2 regions of the Methylorubrum subtropicum genome follow, and region 2 is predicted to be linked to the other one. Evidence: riboswitches for the same ligand, from Rfam matches in the RefSeq annotation. Region 2 holds a riboswitch; the other holds the start of a gene.
What was found. A riboswitch is a leader RNA that binds a small molecule or an ion and turns the genes downstream of it on or off. The one in region 2 is predicted to bind cobalamin.
Positions count from the first base shown of each region.

Region 1: linked by a shared signal. The riboswitch ahead of AAHG03_RS07670 (TonB-dependent receptor) and the one ahead of AAHG03_RS02385 (hypothetical protein) in region 2 are both predicted to bind cobalamin.

Region 1 covers NZ_JBBXMW010000004.1:151,816-159,311, reverse strand. Annotated here, with positions in the region: gene ccmA (heme ABC exporter ATP-binding protein CcmA) at 106-750, shown strand; gene ccmB (heme exporter protein CcmB) at 747-1,415, shown strand; gene AAHG03_RS07685 (hypothetical protein) at 1,423-1,698, opposite strand; gene AAHG03_RS07680 (hypothetical protein) at 1,754-2,170, opposite strand; gene AAHG03_RS07675 (hypothetical protein) at 2,428-2,568, opposite strand; cobalamin riboswitch at 2,927-3,121, shown strand; gene AAHG03_RS07670 (TonB-dependent receptor) at 3,243-5,486, shown strand; gene AAHG03_RS07665 (matrixin family metalloprotease) at 5,665-7,496, shown strand, end outside.
Region 2 covers NZ_JBBXMW010000001.1:510,120-517,615, forward strand. Annotated here, with positions in the region: gene AAHG03_RS02370 (TonB-dependent siderophore receptor) at 1-445, opposite strand, end outside; gene AAHG03_RS02375 (FecR family protein) at 601-1,551, opposite strand; gene AAHG03_RS02380 (RNA polymerase sigma factor) at 1,639-2,145, opposite strand; cobalamin riboswitch at 2,508-2,714, shown strand; gene AAHG03_RS02385 (hypothetical protein) at 2,834-3,649, shown strand; gene AAHG03_RS02390 (hypothetical protein) at 3,692-4,069, opposite strand; gene AAHG03_RS02395 (GlcG/HbpS family heme-binding protein) at 4,689-5,123, opposite strand; gene AAHG03_RS02400 (DUF502 domain-containing protein) at 5,348-6,133, shown strand; gene AAHG03_RS02405 (hypothetical protein) at 6,148-6,474, opposite strand; gene recG (ATP-dependent DNA helicase RecG) at 7,008-7,496, opposite strand, start outside.

The sequences.
Region 1 (7,496 bases), on a different contig from region 2:
GCAAGGGGGAGGGGAAGGCGCCTTCCCATCGCCGCCGGCCCGACGGCGATGAGTGAATCCGAATGCGGGGCCGGAGAACGGGCGCGTGGCGTCACAGGCAAAGTCGTGCGGCTGATCGTCCAGAACCTCGCCTGCCGCCGCTCGGGCCGGCGCATCTTTTCCGGCCTCTCCTTCGCGCTCGGGCCGGGCGAGGCGCTGATGATCACCGGGCGCAACGGCGCGGGCAAGTCGAGCCTGCTCGCCATGCTGGCCGGACGGCTCAAGCCTGATGCCGGGACGATCCGCGGCGAGGCCATCGGCGAGGCGACCCTGTTCGAGCGCCTGCACGTCGTCGGCCATCGCGACGGCCTCAAATCCGCGCTGACCGCGCAGGAGAACCTCGATTTCGCCCGCGACCTTCTGGGTGATGCCGCGCTGAGCCCGCCCGAGGCGCTCGCCGAACTCGGCCTGCCGCACGTGGCGCGGCTGCCGGTGGGCTACCTCTCGGCCGGGCAGCGGCGGCGGGTGGCGCTGGCGCGGCTCCTCGTGTGCCGCCGCCCTCTCTGGCTCCTCGACGAGCCGACCGCGGCCCTCGACCTCGCCTCGCAACAGGTGCTCGCCGCGATGATGGCCCGACACCGGGCGGAAGGCGGCCTCGTCGTCGCCGCGACCCATCAGGCGCTCGGCCTGGAGGATGCCCGCGAATTGCGCATCGGCGCGCCGTCCGTAGAGCAGGCCGCGGCCGATCTGAGCGAGGAGAGCTGGGCATGATGCGGGCGTTCACGGCGTTGCTCGCCCGCGACCTCAAGCTCGCCGCCCGCGTCGGCGGCTCGGGGGCGCTGTCGCTGGTGTTCTTCCTGATGATCGTGGTGCTGGTGCCGTTCGCGCTCGGACCCGACCTCAACCTCTTGTCGCGGATCGGCCCGGCGATTCTCTGGCTCGCCGCAGTGCTGGCCACGCTCATCGGTCTCGACCGGCTGTTTCAGTCCGACGAGGAGGACGGCTCGCTCGACCTGATGACGGGGGCGGCGGTGCCGCTCGAACTCGTGGTGCTGGCCAAAGTTGCGGCCTACTGGCTTACCACCGGCCTGCCCCTGGCGCTCTCGGCGCCGCTGTTCGGCCTGCTGGTCTCGCTCACCCCGACCGCGATGGGGGCGACCGCGCTGACGCTGCTCGTCGGCACGCCAGCCCTCGCCTTCATCGGCGCGGTCGGCGCCGCGCTCACCGCCACGATCCGCCGCGGCGGCCTGATCCTGGCGATCGTGGTGCTGCCGCTGATGATCCCGACCCTGATCTTCGGCGTCTCGGCGACCGAGGCCGCGCTCGGCGGCACCGTGCCGTTCACGACGCCGCTCGCGGTGCTCGCGGCGCTCAGCCTGATCGCGGGCGTGATCGGGACGCTGGCGGCAGCCGCCTCCCTGCGCTGGTCGGAGTAGTATCGGCCTACTTGTTGCAGCCGATGCAGATGCCGGTGTCGATCGCGTCGTTCTTGCGCTCTGTCTTGGTCTCGCGGTCGATCGAGCGCGATTCGCTGCGGTCGATCCGGTCGAGCCCGCCGCCGCCCGCGGGCGGCATGGTGCGGCCGACGGCGGAGGTGTTGGGCGCCGTCACCGTCGAGGTCGGGCCGCCGCCGGTGCCGGTCTGCGGGGCGGTTTGCGCCGCCGCCGCGGTGGCGAAGGCGGTCGTGAGAATGGTCGCGAGCAGGATGCGTTGGGTCATGGTCGAACTCCCTGGCCCCTCAACGCCGCGGTGACCCCCAGGTTTCAGTCGGGTTTCAGTCCGGCCAGTGGATGGTGCCCTCGCGCAGGCCCAGCATCGCCCGCTCGCCGAGGCCGAAGGCGCCGGACTGATCCTCGACCACGCCCGAGACGCTGACATGGCAGGCGTCGTCGAGCGCCCCGCCCTCGCACAGCCGCCCTGCCCGGACGCCGCCGGCGTCCGCCAGCCGCACCAGCACCCGGCGCAGCGGCGGCGCCGTATTGTCGGCGGCCTCCGGCGCGAGGCCGAGGCAGGTCGCCTCGCTCTCGGTGGCGAAGACGAGATGGCAATCGTCCAGCGTCACCCGCTTGCCGATCAGCGGATCGGCCGCGACCGCGAACTCCACCGCCGCGATATGCGCCTCCATCGCCATGACTTCGGCGGGCGACGGCAGGGCCGTGAGCAGGAAGGGAAGAAGGGCCGGAATCCGCATCGCCGTCGAAGCCTCGAAAAGATTCGTCGGCGAAGTGAAGCAAGGCGCGTGCGAGACCGTGGCCTTTATGTGTTGAACTTATGGGCAATGCTCCCACCCCATCCCTCATCCTGAGGTGCGGAGCGAAGCGGAGTTTCGAAGGAGGGCTCCAGCGGATCGCGCGACTTCTGGAGCCCTCCTTCGAGGCCGCTGCGCTGCACCTCAGGATGAGGGGGTTGGATGGATGAGGCCGTTGATCACACGAACGCCCCCTCCCCTTACGGCGTCTTCGTCCGGCCGCCGCCTTCGGTGGCGTGGGTGTCCTGGGTCTGGGTCGGGCCGGTGCCTTGAAAAGCGAACACGACGACGATCGCGGCGAGCAGCAGGGCGACGGGGAAGACGAGCATCCAGCGGGGCATCGGGGTCTCCGAGAGCGGATTTCAGCGCGTCGTTCGTGAACCGCCGGGGCGCCGGTTTCGTTTCGTGACCCCGGCCGACGCCGGGCGGAAGCCTCTGAATCCATAATCCATGCGTCGAACGCATGGCCGGGATCGTTTCCACCCGGATTGTTTTGTGCAGCGCACCGTGAAACAAAAGCTCATGCGAGATCGCGATGGCGTCGCGGTCCCGTTGCCCTTCTTGGGCGTTTCCTCCCTAGACTTCGGGCCGCCCTCCATCGGGGCGGCCTTTTTTCTTGGGGCCCATTGCCTCGAAGCTTGGGGCACAGGAATCCGCGCCGTCCCTGCGACATTCGGTTGACCGTGATGGTCCCGGCCGCCTAGCGTGACCGTAGACGGTTCCCGAGAGGGATCAAAAGGGAACGCGGTGAAGGCTTCGGCCCGACCCCGCGGCTGCCCCCGCAACTGTGAGCGGAGAGTCCCCCATCACCACGTCACTGGGCGCCTCGCCTGGGAAGACGATGAGGGACGGCGACCCGCGAGCCAGGAGACCTGCCGTCGGCCGTGGTCACACGCGAAACGCGCTGGGCGGGGTGCCCCGGCGGGTGTCGGAGCGCGGGTGCCCTATCGGACCCGTGCCACGGCCTCGTTCGCGGTGACGTGCCACCGTCGCCGCCCGAGGCCCGTTTTTCTCCATGTCTCCCCCCAAAAGAAGCCGCCGCGCGCGGCCGATCCTCGCCGCGCTCGCGAGCGCCCTCCCCGTCGCCGCCGCCGCGCAAGGCGCTTCCGTGGAAACCCGGCTCGACGAGATCGCGGTCGCCCGCGACCTCGACGTGCCGGTGAACGTGCCTGCCGAGGCCATCGGCGCCGAGGCCGCGGCTGCCCTCCGTAAACCCAGCCTCACCCAGGCCTCACCGGTCGGCCTCAACCTCCGCACGCCCTCGCGCGGGGCGAGCCGCCTCGGGCTGACGCCGCTGGAGACGCCGGCGAGCCTCGACATCGTTTCCGGCGAGACCATCCGCTTGCGCGGCCAGTCCTCGGTGCTGGAGGCGGTCTCGCAGAACGGCACCGGCATCTCGACCTTCGGCTCGCCGGGCTTCGGGCTCGGTGCCTTCACCGCGCGCGGCTTTGCCGGGCAGAACTCGATCCAGACGCTGTTCGACGGCACGCGGCTCTATGTCGGCGCCAACACCCTGACCTTCCCGTTCGACACGTGGAACGTCGAGCGCATCGAGGTGCTGCGCGGGCCGGCCTCGGTGCTCTACGGCGAGGGCGCCATCGGCGGCATCGTCAACGTGGTGTCGAAGAAGCCGCTGTTCACGCCGCTGAACGTCGCCCGCGTCGGCCTCGGCTCGGACGGGCTGATGCGCGCGGCGATCGACTCGACCGGGCCGATCGGCGAATCGGTCGCCTACCGCCTCAACGTCAGCGGCAACCGCGCCGACGGCTGGATCACCCCCAACGGCGACTTCCGCAACCTCGCGGTCTCCGGCGCGCTGACGTGGCAGGCGAGGCCCGATCTCGCCGTCACCCTCTCCCACGACCTCGGCTATCAGGAGCCTGTGCGCTACTGGGGCACGCCGCTGGTGAACGGGCGCGTGCTCGATGCCGTGCGCTTCAACAACTACAACGTCCGCGACGCCAAGATCACCTGGGCCGACAACTGGACCCAGCTGCGCACCGAGTGGACGCCGTCCGCCGAAGTCACGATCCGCAACACCGCCTACCGCCTCCAGAGCCGACGCCACTGGCTCGATGTCGAGCGATACGTCTACGAATCCGAGACCGGCCGCGTGAACCGCTCGGATTACATCGACATCATCCACCGTCAGGAACAGATCGGCAATCGCTTCGACGCGACGTTCCGCGGCTCGTTGTTCGGCCTGCCGAACCAGTTCACCGCCGGCTTCGACGTGAACCGCATCGCGTTCAAGCACGACAACAACTTCAGCGGCACGTTCAACGAGCCGCCCTCGAACCAGCCACCGCAGAGCGTCCCCCTGATCGGCTATGATCCGGGCCTCTTCCCCGCCGACGGTCGCGCGGTGCCGGCCTACGTGACCCACACGGACCAGGCCTCCGTCTTCGCCGAGAATCGGCTGGAACTCACCGACCGGCTCTCGCTGCTGGCGGGCGTGCGATTCGACGCGCCGACGCTCCAGCGCACCAACCTGCTCGCGACGAATCCCGCGAACCGCTTCTTCGAGCGCTCGTTCCAGGCGTTCGGCTACCGCTTCGGCCTCGTCTACGCGCTCTCGCCGGAGACGACGCTCTACGCGCAATACGCCACCGCCACCGATCCGGTGAACAGCCTGATCTCGCTGTCGCAATCGCTGTCGAACCTCAAACTCTCGACCGGCGAGCAGATCGAGGTCGGCGCCAAGGGGCTGGCCTTCGGCGGCACGGTCGAGTGGACGCTGGCGGGCTACCGCATCGTCAAGAAGGACGTGCTCTCCCCGGTGCCGGGCAGCACCCAGCTCGTGGCGCAGGTCGGGCAGCAATCCTCCTACGGGGCGGAGGTTGCCCTGTCGTGGCTGCCTTGGGCCGGCTGGCGCATCGACGCCAACCTCGCCCTGCTGCAGGCCCAGTACGACGATTTCGGCGACTTCACCGGCAAGACGCCGGTCAACGTCCCCGAACAGGTCGCTAACCTCTGGGTCAATTGGGCGTTCGCCCGCGACTGGGAGGCGCGGGTCGGCGTGCAGTATGTCGGCGCGATGTTTTCCGATTTCGCCAATCTCGGCCGCCGCCCGGACTACGCCCTGGTGACGCTCGGCCTCGACCGACAGGTCACGCCGGCCTCGCGGCTGTCGTTCCGGGTCTCGAACCTGCTCGATACGGTCTACGCCCTCGACGGCTTCGTGGCCGACAACAGGAACGCCAACTGGTATCTCGGCCGCCCCCGCACCTTCGAGGTCGCCTACACGGTCGCTTGGTAGTGACCGAAGCGTAAACCCTGTTGTCGCCGGCAGGACACGGGCGGCGGGAATGCGCGGGACTTCCCGTCCCGCACGCTTGCCGGCCGGGTTTCATCCTCCTATCGCTTGAGGCTCGGCCCGAAAGGCGGTCGCCGGCTGTCTAGCCGAGGCTCCGAAGAAGAGCGTTTGGGGGAAGACGATGGCGACCGTGTCCGATTACCGGGCCCTCCTCTCGGGCTCCTCATGGTGGGGCCAGGGCACGGTCGGCAAGCCGGCCTTCATCACCTACTCGTTCGAGGCGCGCTCCTACGAGACCGTCGCGGGCGCGCCCTATTCGGCTGCGTTCCGCGCCTCGTTCCAGCCCCTGACCGAGACCGAGAAGGCGGCGGCCCGCGACGCGCTGAAGCAATGGGGCGACGCCAGCGGCATCCGCTTCCTCGAAGCCGATGCCGGCCAGGGCGACATCCGCTTCGCCACCTACGACCTCGTCAAGGACCCGAACCAGTCGGGGGCGGCGGGCTACGCCTACTACCCCTTGGTCCATCTCGGCGGCGACTACGCCTACGATGACGCGACCGGCGGCGACATCTACCTCGACGATCAGGTTGCGGGTTATTCCCTCGACGACATGACCCACGTGCTGATCCACGAGATCGGCCACGCGCTCGGGCTCAAGCACCCGTTCGAGGGCGACCCGGTGCTCGCCACCGATCTCGACAACACCGACCACACGGTGATGAGCTACACCGGCTACGGGCCGAAGCTCGGCCCGTTCGATCTCGATGCGATCCGCTACCTCTACGGCGGCGCGGATCGCGACGGGAAGCAGGTCGCCTCCTGGTCCTGGAACGCCACGACCGACACCCTGACCCAGACCGGCTTCGCCACCGCCGACACCATCCGCGGCGTCGCCTCGGCCGACGTGATGTACGGCATGGGCGGCAACGACATCCTGTTCGGCGGTCGCGGCAACGACCGGCTCGACGGCGGCACCCAGGACGACAAGCTCTACGGCGACGTGGGCAACGACATCCTGAACGGCGGCGACGGCAACGACACCCTGCGGGGGGATGCCGGCAACGACACCCTCGACGGCGGCCGGGGTAAGGACACGCTCGACGGAGGCGACGGCAACGACCGGCTTATCGGCGGCGACGGCGACGATACCCTGCGCGGCTGGGCCGGCAAGGACACCCTCGACGGCGGCGCGGGCAACGACATCCTCGACGGCGGCGACGGCGACAACGTCCTGACCGGGGGAGCGGGCGACGACACCCTTAACGGCGGCTTCGGCCGTGACCAGCTCGACGGCGGCGACGGCAAGGACACCCTGACTGGCCGGGACGCCAACGACATCCTCGTCGGCGGCGCGGGCGACGACCTGTTGTGGGGAGGCGCCGGCGCCGACCGGCTGGTCGGCGGCCTCGGCGACGACTGGCTCAGCGGCGGCGACGACCCGGCCTGGTCCGCCGCCGACATCGACACCGCGGATTTCAGCGCCGCGACCGCCGCCATCGTCGTCTCGATGAAGGGCACCTACGAACTCATCGACGGCACTTACGTCTACTTCAACGCCCGCGGCGCCGACATCGGCGCCGACCGCTTCAGCAGCATCGAGAACGTGATCGGCGGCGCGGGCAACGACACCATCACCGGCAACGAGTACGCCAACGACCTCGACGGGCGCGGCGGCAACGACCGTCTCGCGGGCGGCGTGGGCAACGACGTCTACCGGGTGAATTCGTCCCGCGACGTCGTCATCGAGGCCAGGGGCGAGGGCCGGGACGCGATCGTCTCCACCGCCTCCTATCGGATCGCCGCCGGCCAGGAGGTGGAGACGCTCCAGTTCGCCGGCTCGACCGGCGCGGCCAAGCTCAACCTGTTCGGCAACGAGTTCGGCCAGACCCTAATTGGCAATGCCGGCGCGAACGTCCTCGACGGCGGCCTCGGCAACGATGTCCTGCGCGGCGGCAGGGGCGCCGACACCTTCGTGTTCTCGACCAAGCCCGGCAGCGCCAACCTCGACCACAT
Region 2 (7,496 bases):
GCTGGCCGACGGTGCCGGAGCGGGGCGGCAGGCCGGCGGCGATCACGGTTCCCCCGCCTTCGCCCGCGACGCTCAACTCTTCGAGGCGCACGGCCGTCGTCGGCTCCGGGCCGAGCTGGACGTAGCGCGGGTTGATCAGCGTGATCGTCGAGGCGCCCGCCGGCCGGTGGATCAGGCCGGTGCCGTCCAGGAGCCGGGTCAGGGCGTCGAGCGGGGAGAACTCGCCCTCGACGCCGCCGGTCTCCAGCGTCGCGGTCAGCGCGGTCGGATAGACCAGCTTGACCCCGGCCTGCTCGGTGAAGGCGACGAGGCCGCTCTCCAGCGGGCCCTTCGGGATGGCGAGCCGGACGCTGGTCCCCGCCTTCGTGGAGCGCAGGGCCGGCGCGGGCGTCTGCGCGGCGGCGGCCTGCACCATCGCCGCGCACGAGACGCCGGCCAGCGCCATCGCCGCCATCCGGCCCCGTGAAACCCTGCCGACTCGTAACGCCATGTCCGTGCCCCATCGATCCGTCGAGGGGCGGCGCGCTTCGCGTTCTCTCGCTCCTCACCGATCAAGATCAACGGGGGCGCGATCTCCTGACGTCGGGCGCCGACTTTTTTTCAGAAGGGCGATCCGACGAGGACCAGCAGGGGCGAGACGCGCCGGACCCGCGCGCCCATCGTGGCGGCGACGGCGTCGAGGGCCTCGTCGGTATCGCGGGCATCGAACGCGCCGGTCACGCGCCGCTCGCCGAGGCGGCGGTCGAGCAGGAGGATGCGGCCGTGGCGGTAGCGGCCGAGTTCGGTCAGCACCGTCGCCAGCGTCTGGCCGGCGAAGAGCAGCCGGCCCTCGCGCCACGCTAGGCCGCGCTCCACGTTCGCCGCCGTCGCGGTCAGCGAGGAATCCTCGCCGCGCTGGACGGCTTGGCCCGCCGAGACCAGGGCCCGGCGGCCCGCCTCCGCGACCTCGACGCGGCCCTCGGCGACGCCGACCGGGCTGTCGCTCCCGTCGGCGCGCACGAAGAAGCGGGTTCCGACCGCCCGCGCGCTCAAGCCCCCGGCCTCGACGGTGAACGGCCGGCTCGGGTCCGACACTACGTCGAAGCTCGCCTCGCCGCGCAGCAGCGTAATCCGGCGCTCCCCCGCGGTGAAGCGCAGCACCAGGGCGGTGTCGGTGTTGAGATCGACGCGGCTGCCGTCGGGCAGCGTCGCGTGGGTGATGTCGCCGACGCCGCTCCACAGGTCCGCCCGCAGGCGATCCATGAGGCCGTACTGGTAGGACAGGGCGCCCGCGAGTAGGGCCGCGGCGGCGAGGGCCGGCACGATCTTGGAGGCCCGCCCGCGCCGCGCCCCGGACGGCGCCGGGCGGCGGTCGGGCAACTGCCCGAGCCGGCGCCACAGGCTCTCCATCTCGGCATGGGCTCCGGCATGGGCCGGGTCGGCGGCCCGCCAAGCCTCGAACGCGGCCCGGTCGGCCTCGGTGGCATCGGCGGAGGACAGGCGGGCGACCCAGCCCGCGGCGGCCTCGAGGATCGGGTCGTCGCCCGTGTCGGTATCTTCGTTGCCGGCCACGCCGTCTCCCCCCGGATCCCGCCGTGTGCCCGGCGATGTTCTCCGACCTTTAGATCAACGAGGCGCCGACATCCTGAGGTCGTGGTCTCAAAAATCGTCGAGCCGGCGGCGGCACTGCAGCAGCGCCTTGATGATGTGCTTCTCGACCATGTTGCGCGAGATGCCGAGGCGCGTCGCGATCTCGCCGTTCGCGAGACCGTCGAACCGGCTCAGCAGAAACACCTCGCGGCAGCGCGGCGGCAGTTCATCGACCGCTGCGGCGAGGCGCTTCAGTTCCTGCCGCGCGATCGATTGCCGCTCGGGCAGCGCGAAGCCGTCGACGGCCTCCGCCAAGTCCACCTCGCCCTCGTCGGCGAACAGCCTTTGCTCGAGCCGGCGGCGGTTGCGGGTGCGAAGCGCGACGTTGTGGGCGATCCGGAACAGCAACGCGGTCGGGTGCTCCACCCGCGTGCGCGACAGGGCCGCGAGCATGCGCAGATAGGTCTCCTGCGTCGCGTCGGCGGCGTCGGTCGGGTTGCCGAGCCGGCGCAGGAGGAAGCGCTGCAGCTTCGATCCCTCGCGGCGATGAAGCGCATCGACCGATATGCCGTCCATTCCCCAAGTCCTGTCGCCCACGGCCCCTCGCGTCGCCGTCGTTCTCCTGCGGTCGCGTGAGCTATGAAGCAAGACTTGTGCAGATGGTCGGATAGTTTAAATAGCTTCCAAATTGGTCTTTTCGGCCGGCCAAGACGTTGGCATTTCGAATGAAAACTTTGTGGGGCGGAAAGGTATGATTTGGAATAATTAAAATGATGGACTCAATTCGCAGCGCTGTTGCATCGATGTGACAGGAGAGGCGAGCCATCGCGCGACGCCGGTCGACCGGCGGGCCGAGTCGCCTGTGTCCCGATGGCCACAAAAGATGTAATACTGTTGCATTATGCGCCACAGTGTATCGACCGGGCCGGCCCTATCGGCGCGGTTGACAGGGCCAAGGTTCCCACGGGTTTCGGTCCGTGGGCAAAGAGGGAATTCGGTGGGCTCTGCGGAGCGAGGCCGAAGCTGCCCCCGCAACTGTGAGCGGCGAACCCCTGCCGTCCGGATCACTGGTGCCGCGCACCGGGAAGGCGAGGCCGGGCCCCCGACCCGCGAGCCAGGAGACCCGCCTCGGAGCGCTTTCCGACGAAGTGGATACCGGTTCGGCGAAAGAATGCGCGGCAAAAACGAGGTCTTAGAGCATCGGCCCGAAACGATGCGTTAACCATCCCGCGCGCATCGTCGTCATCTCATGGGATACCGACAGATGCGCCGAGTCGTCCGGGCCGTCCTGTGCGGCCTCGCCTTGCAGGCGGCTGCCGTTTTCAGCGCCGAGCCCGCGGCTGCCGGCGACTGCAAGGCGCAAGCGATCAAGGTTCTGAAAGCCGCCTCGCCGAACGGTTACGCGGTCTTCCAGCAGGTCGGCGACAAGGCCTTCTTCCACGCTTGGCTCGACTGCGACGACGCCCAGTACGGCCTGCCGACGGCCGTGCACGAGTCGCTGCACCACATCACGGGCGAGGCGGACGCCTACCCGCTGATCGGGGGTGGGATGCTGAAGCGTCCGCCCGAGAACAGGACGCTGCCGGCACCGTCGAGGATCGCCCACCAGTTCCGCCCGAGCGTCTTCGTCTCCACGTACCTGCAACCGGGCAACGCCACCGCGGCGTCCGATTTCCGCTACCTGCTCGACGAGTTGAACGCCTACACGCACGATCTCGACACGGCCATCGCCTTGGCCGACCGGCGCAACCCCGATGTGCAGCTGTCCCATCGCGACGGCTTGGCGGCGCTGATGAGCTTCGTCGCGCTCTACGTGGAGGCGGCCGGACAGAACACGGCGACGTGGACCGCCCTCAGGGATCGGCCGATCAGGACGGCCTTCGTGTCCCTGTGGGATCAGGCGGAGCGCACGATGCTGGCCTCCTGCGGCATTCCGGAGATCGGCAGCGAGGACCGGAGCTTTCTCGGCAAGCTCTGCGGCGCCGGCCCGCAGGCGGCGCTCGGCCGGCTTCTCGGTCGAGCGCCGGTCTGCCCCAGGGCCTGTCTGGTGGTCGGGCCGAAAACGGCGAGTCGCGAGTGACCCGTCAACGGGCGGCGTGGCGCCGCCCGCCGATGCGGGATCTCAGTTGCAGCCGCAGCCGTGCTGAATGTTGCGAACGCTGCTTGTATGCACGTAATGCGCCGGCAGATGCTGGACCCGGGAGACGTTGACGTTGTGGGTCACCGGGACGCTGTGATGGTGAACGCGCGTGACCGTGTGGACGCGCACGATAGGCTGCACACGCGTGATATTGAAGATGTGGCGGGTTCTGTGCACGTAATGCGTGCGCTGCACGTCGCGAAACTGGGTCCTGTTCACGACCTTGTTGACGGTACGATAATTATAGACCGGAGGCACCGGACCGCATCCCCGGCAGCCGGCACTCGCCTCCGTCGAACTGCCGTAAAAGCTCAGTGTGGCGACCAGGGTGGCACACGCGGCCGTCAGATATTTCGCCATGTTCAATCCTCCTGCAAACCCACATTGGTCGAGACATAGCAAGCGCAGCCCTGCTGCCAAGCCGGAACGACCGCCTACGTATTTTTACACACTGTATTATTCTGCTTTTCGGAGGCGGAAATGACAATTTGCCCGACCGCACTCAGTCGGCTCATGCGGTCCTTACAAGAATCAATTCAATTTTAGAATTTTCGTGACGAAAACGGCACCGCAAGATCTCATCAAGAGGGAGCTTTTGCCCGCCAATAAAGTCGAAGCACCATCGTAGGTGCCGGTCGACGCTGTGGCTCGGCCGGAGACGCCCGACAGCCACCGCAAGCTCCACCTGCACAACTTCTGCTTGGAGTGTTCAGCAGAACGATACGAAGCAGTGGGCAGAGCGTGACCGACTTCTGCTTCCCGACGATCTCCGGGCCAAGATCGAACCGCTCCGGCCGCCGATCGGGCAGGTGTCGCGGCGGCCCGACCAACGGGATCGCCCCGTCGCCGATGCCCGAGGCGCCGTGGCCGCGGCGGGCGCGGAAGGGGTGAGGGGACGGGCTGAACGCCCGGCCCCGACGCTCACACCGTCATTGCGAGGCGGGTCCGAGGCGACCCTCGAACTTACAAAAGAAAAGAATCAGGTCCGCCAGGGGTGGTCCGGCAGCTCCGTATCGCCGACGGCCTGGGCGCCGGCCAGCGCCACCGCGTCGTCGTTCTCCACCGAGGAGCCGCTGACCCCGATGGCACCGGACATCTCGCCGTCGGAATCGACGATCGGGATGCCGCCGGGGAAGGTGATGAGGCCGTCGTTCGAGTGCTCGATGCCGTAGAGCGAGCCGCCGGGCTGCGACAGCCCGCCGATGGCGCCGGTCTTCATGCCGAAGAACACCGCCGTCTTGGCCTTCTTCTGGGCGATGTCGATGGAGCCGACCCAAGCGCCGTCCATGCGGTGGAACGCCTTGAGGTTGCCGCCGGAATCGACCACCGCGATGCACATCTGGGTGCCGAGTTCCACCGCCTTGACGCGGGCGGCCTCAATCGCCTTCTCGGCCTGCTCGATGGTGACGTGCATGGCGTGTCCTCCGTAAACGCAGGGCCTCGCGGGCCCAAAGGCCGAGGTATGGGCCGGCCACGCTCGATCAAGTCGCCTCGCGCGCCATCGATTTTTTCGCGATCTTCCACGGCGCAGCGCGGCCGTTCGAGCCTTGAGCCGCCCGGCCCCAGCCGCTACGTCTCTGCCCGGGGACAAGCGGAAGACACGTCCATCGTCCCGGCTCCGTCGCCCGAGGTGCATGCGTGGCGCCCACCCTGTCGCCGATCCCCGAGGCCCCGGACGCCGCGTCCTCGAAGAAGCGCGTCAGCGCGAGAGGGCGGCTGCGGACCTACTTCCTCACCGGCATCATCGTCGCGGGGCCGCTCGCGATCACGATCTACATCACGTGGTGGTTCATCGCGCTGATCGACGGCTGGGTGAAGCCGCTGGTGCCGGCCAATTACCTGCCGGACCATTACCTGCCGTTCTCGCTGCCCGGCATCGGCCTCGTCATCGCCTTCGTCGCCCTGACGATGCTGGGCTTCCTCACCGCCAACCTCGTCGGGCGCTCGGTCATCGAGTTCGGCGAGGTGCTGCTCGCGCGCACCCCGGTCATCTCCGGGCTGTACCGGGGCCTGCGCCAGATCTTCGAGACGCTGTTCTCGGCCAACGGCACCTCGTTCCGCACCGTGGGGCTCGTGGAGTTCCCGGTGAAGGGCACGTGGTCGGTGGTGTTCCTGTCCGCGCCCGCCGCGACCGAGGTGCGGGACGCGCTCCAGGCGAAGGAGGGCGGGGCGCACGATTATGTCGGCGTGTTCCTGCCCTGCGCGCCGAACCCGACCACGGGGTTCTTCTTCTACCTGCCGCGCTCCGAGATCGTGGAGGTCGGCATCAGCGTGGACGACGCGGCCAAGCTGGTGATGTCGGCGGGCGTGATCCAGCCCGAGGACCCGCAGGCCCGCCTCAACGCCATGGCGGCCAGCTTACGCCAGACGCAGACGCCGGACATGGAAAAGGCGCGCCGGGAGCCGGCGCGCCAGAATAGCTGAACTCGAAATAAAGATCAGTGCTGCAGCGAGGCCTTCTCGGCCGCGATGGTCGGCGGCGAGGCGTCGGCGACCTGTCCCGTGGCCGCCGGGCGGGCGACCGGACTGTTCCAGTCGGTCGCGACCTGGGCGGTCAGCAGCAGCGCCAGCACGGCGCAGAGCGCGTTGGCCGCGATCCAGAACCGGCGCGAGGACTGCTTCACCGCGCTCATGAGCGCCTCGGCGGTGGTCTCGTCGCGGCTCACGCGGTCGCTGATCGGCATCAGCCAGGGCTCGGCTGACAGCGCGTCGGCTCCCCAACTCTCGGAGGAACCCGGCAGGCGTTGGAACGGTGCGATCGACATGGCGACCCTCCTTTTTTCCAGTGGCACCCCGGTCTACGAGGCCGTTGTTCATCTCCAGTTAAGCGGCAATTGGGGCAGATACAAGGTAATTCCCGATTTTCCGCCTATTGCCCAGCTCATCCGGGCCCTCTGCTTTCCCCGATAAATGACTGTTTTCGTTAGCAAAACGCCGATAGAATGCGTCGGTGCTGCGACATTCTGCTGTCCCTTTCCGCCGCCCCCGTTTTCCTGAACGGGCCGTTCAGTTTCGCGGGTGTCCTGAACGAACCTGAACGGATTCGCGTTCCACCCGGGCGTTCTCAGGCCGGTTCCCACGGCCCCCGGCCGATCGATTCGGCGGCCACCTCTCCCCGTCATTGCGAGGCGAAGCCGAAGCAATCCAGCGCTCCGCAGGGGCTGGAAGGAGCGCGTACGTGGCCGTTTCGTCGGTACGGTCTCGCCCCTTCTGGAGAACGCGCGCCCTGGATCGCTTCGGCTTCGCCTCGCGATGACGGGGTTGGGGCGGCCTTCCACGCGAGCGACCGGACACGGCATCACCCCGCCCCGATCAGCCGAATCGCCGCCTCGCGCTCGAACAGGTAGAGCAGCACCCGCAGCGCCCGGCCGCGCTCGCTCTGGAGCCGCGGGTCGCGCTCGACGATGAGGCGGGCGTCGTCGCGCGCGGCCTCCAAGAGGTCGCCGTCGCTCTCCAGCCGGGCGAGGCGAAACGCCGCCATGCCGGACTGGCGCGTGCCGAGCACCTCGCCCTCGCCGCGCAGGCGCAGGTCTTCCTCGGCGATGCGGAACCCGTCCTCGCTCGCCCGCATCATCTCCAGCCGCGCCTTGGCGACCTGACCGAGCGGCCCGCGGTAGAGCAGCAGGCAGGACGAGGCCTTCGAGCCGCGGCCCACCCGGCCGCGGAGCTGGTGGAGCTGGGCGAGCCCGAAGCGCTCGGCATGCTCGATCACCATGATGGTGGCCTCGGGTACGTCCACGCCGACCTCGACCACGGTGGTGGACACGAGCACGCGGGTGCGGCCCGC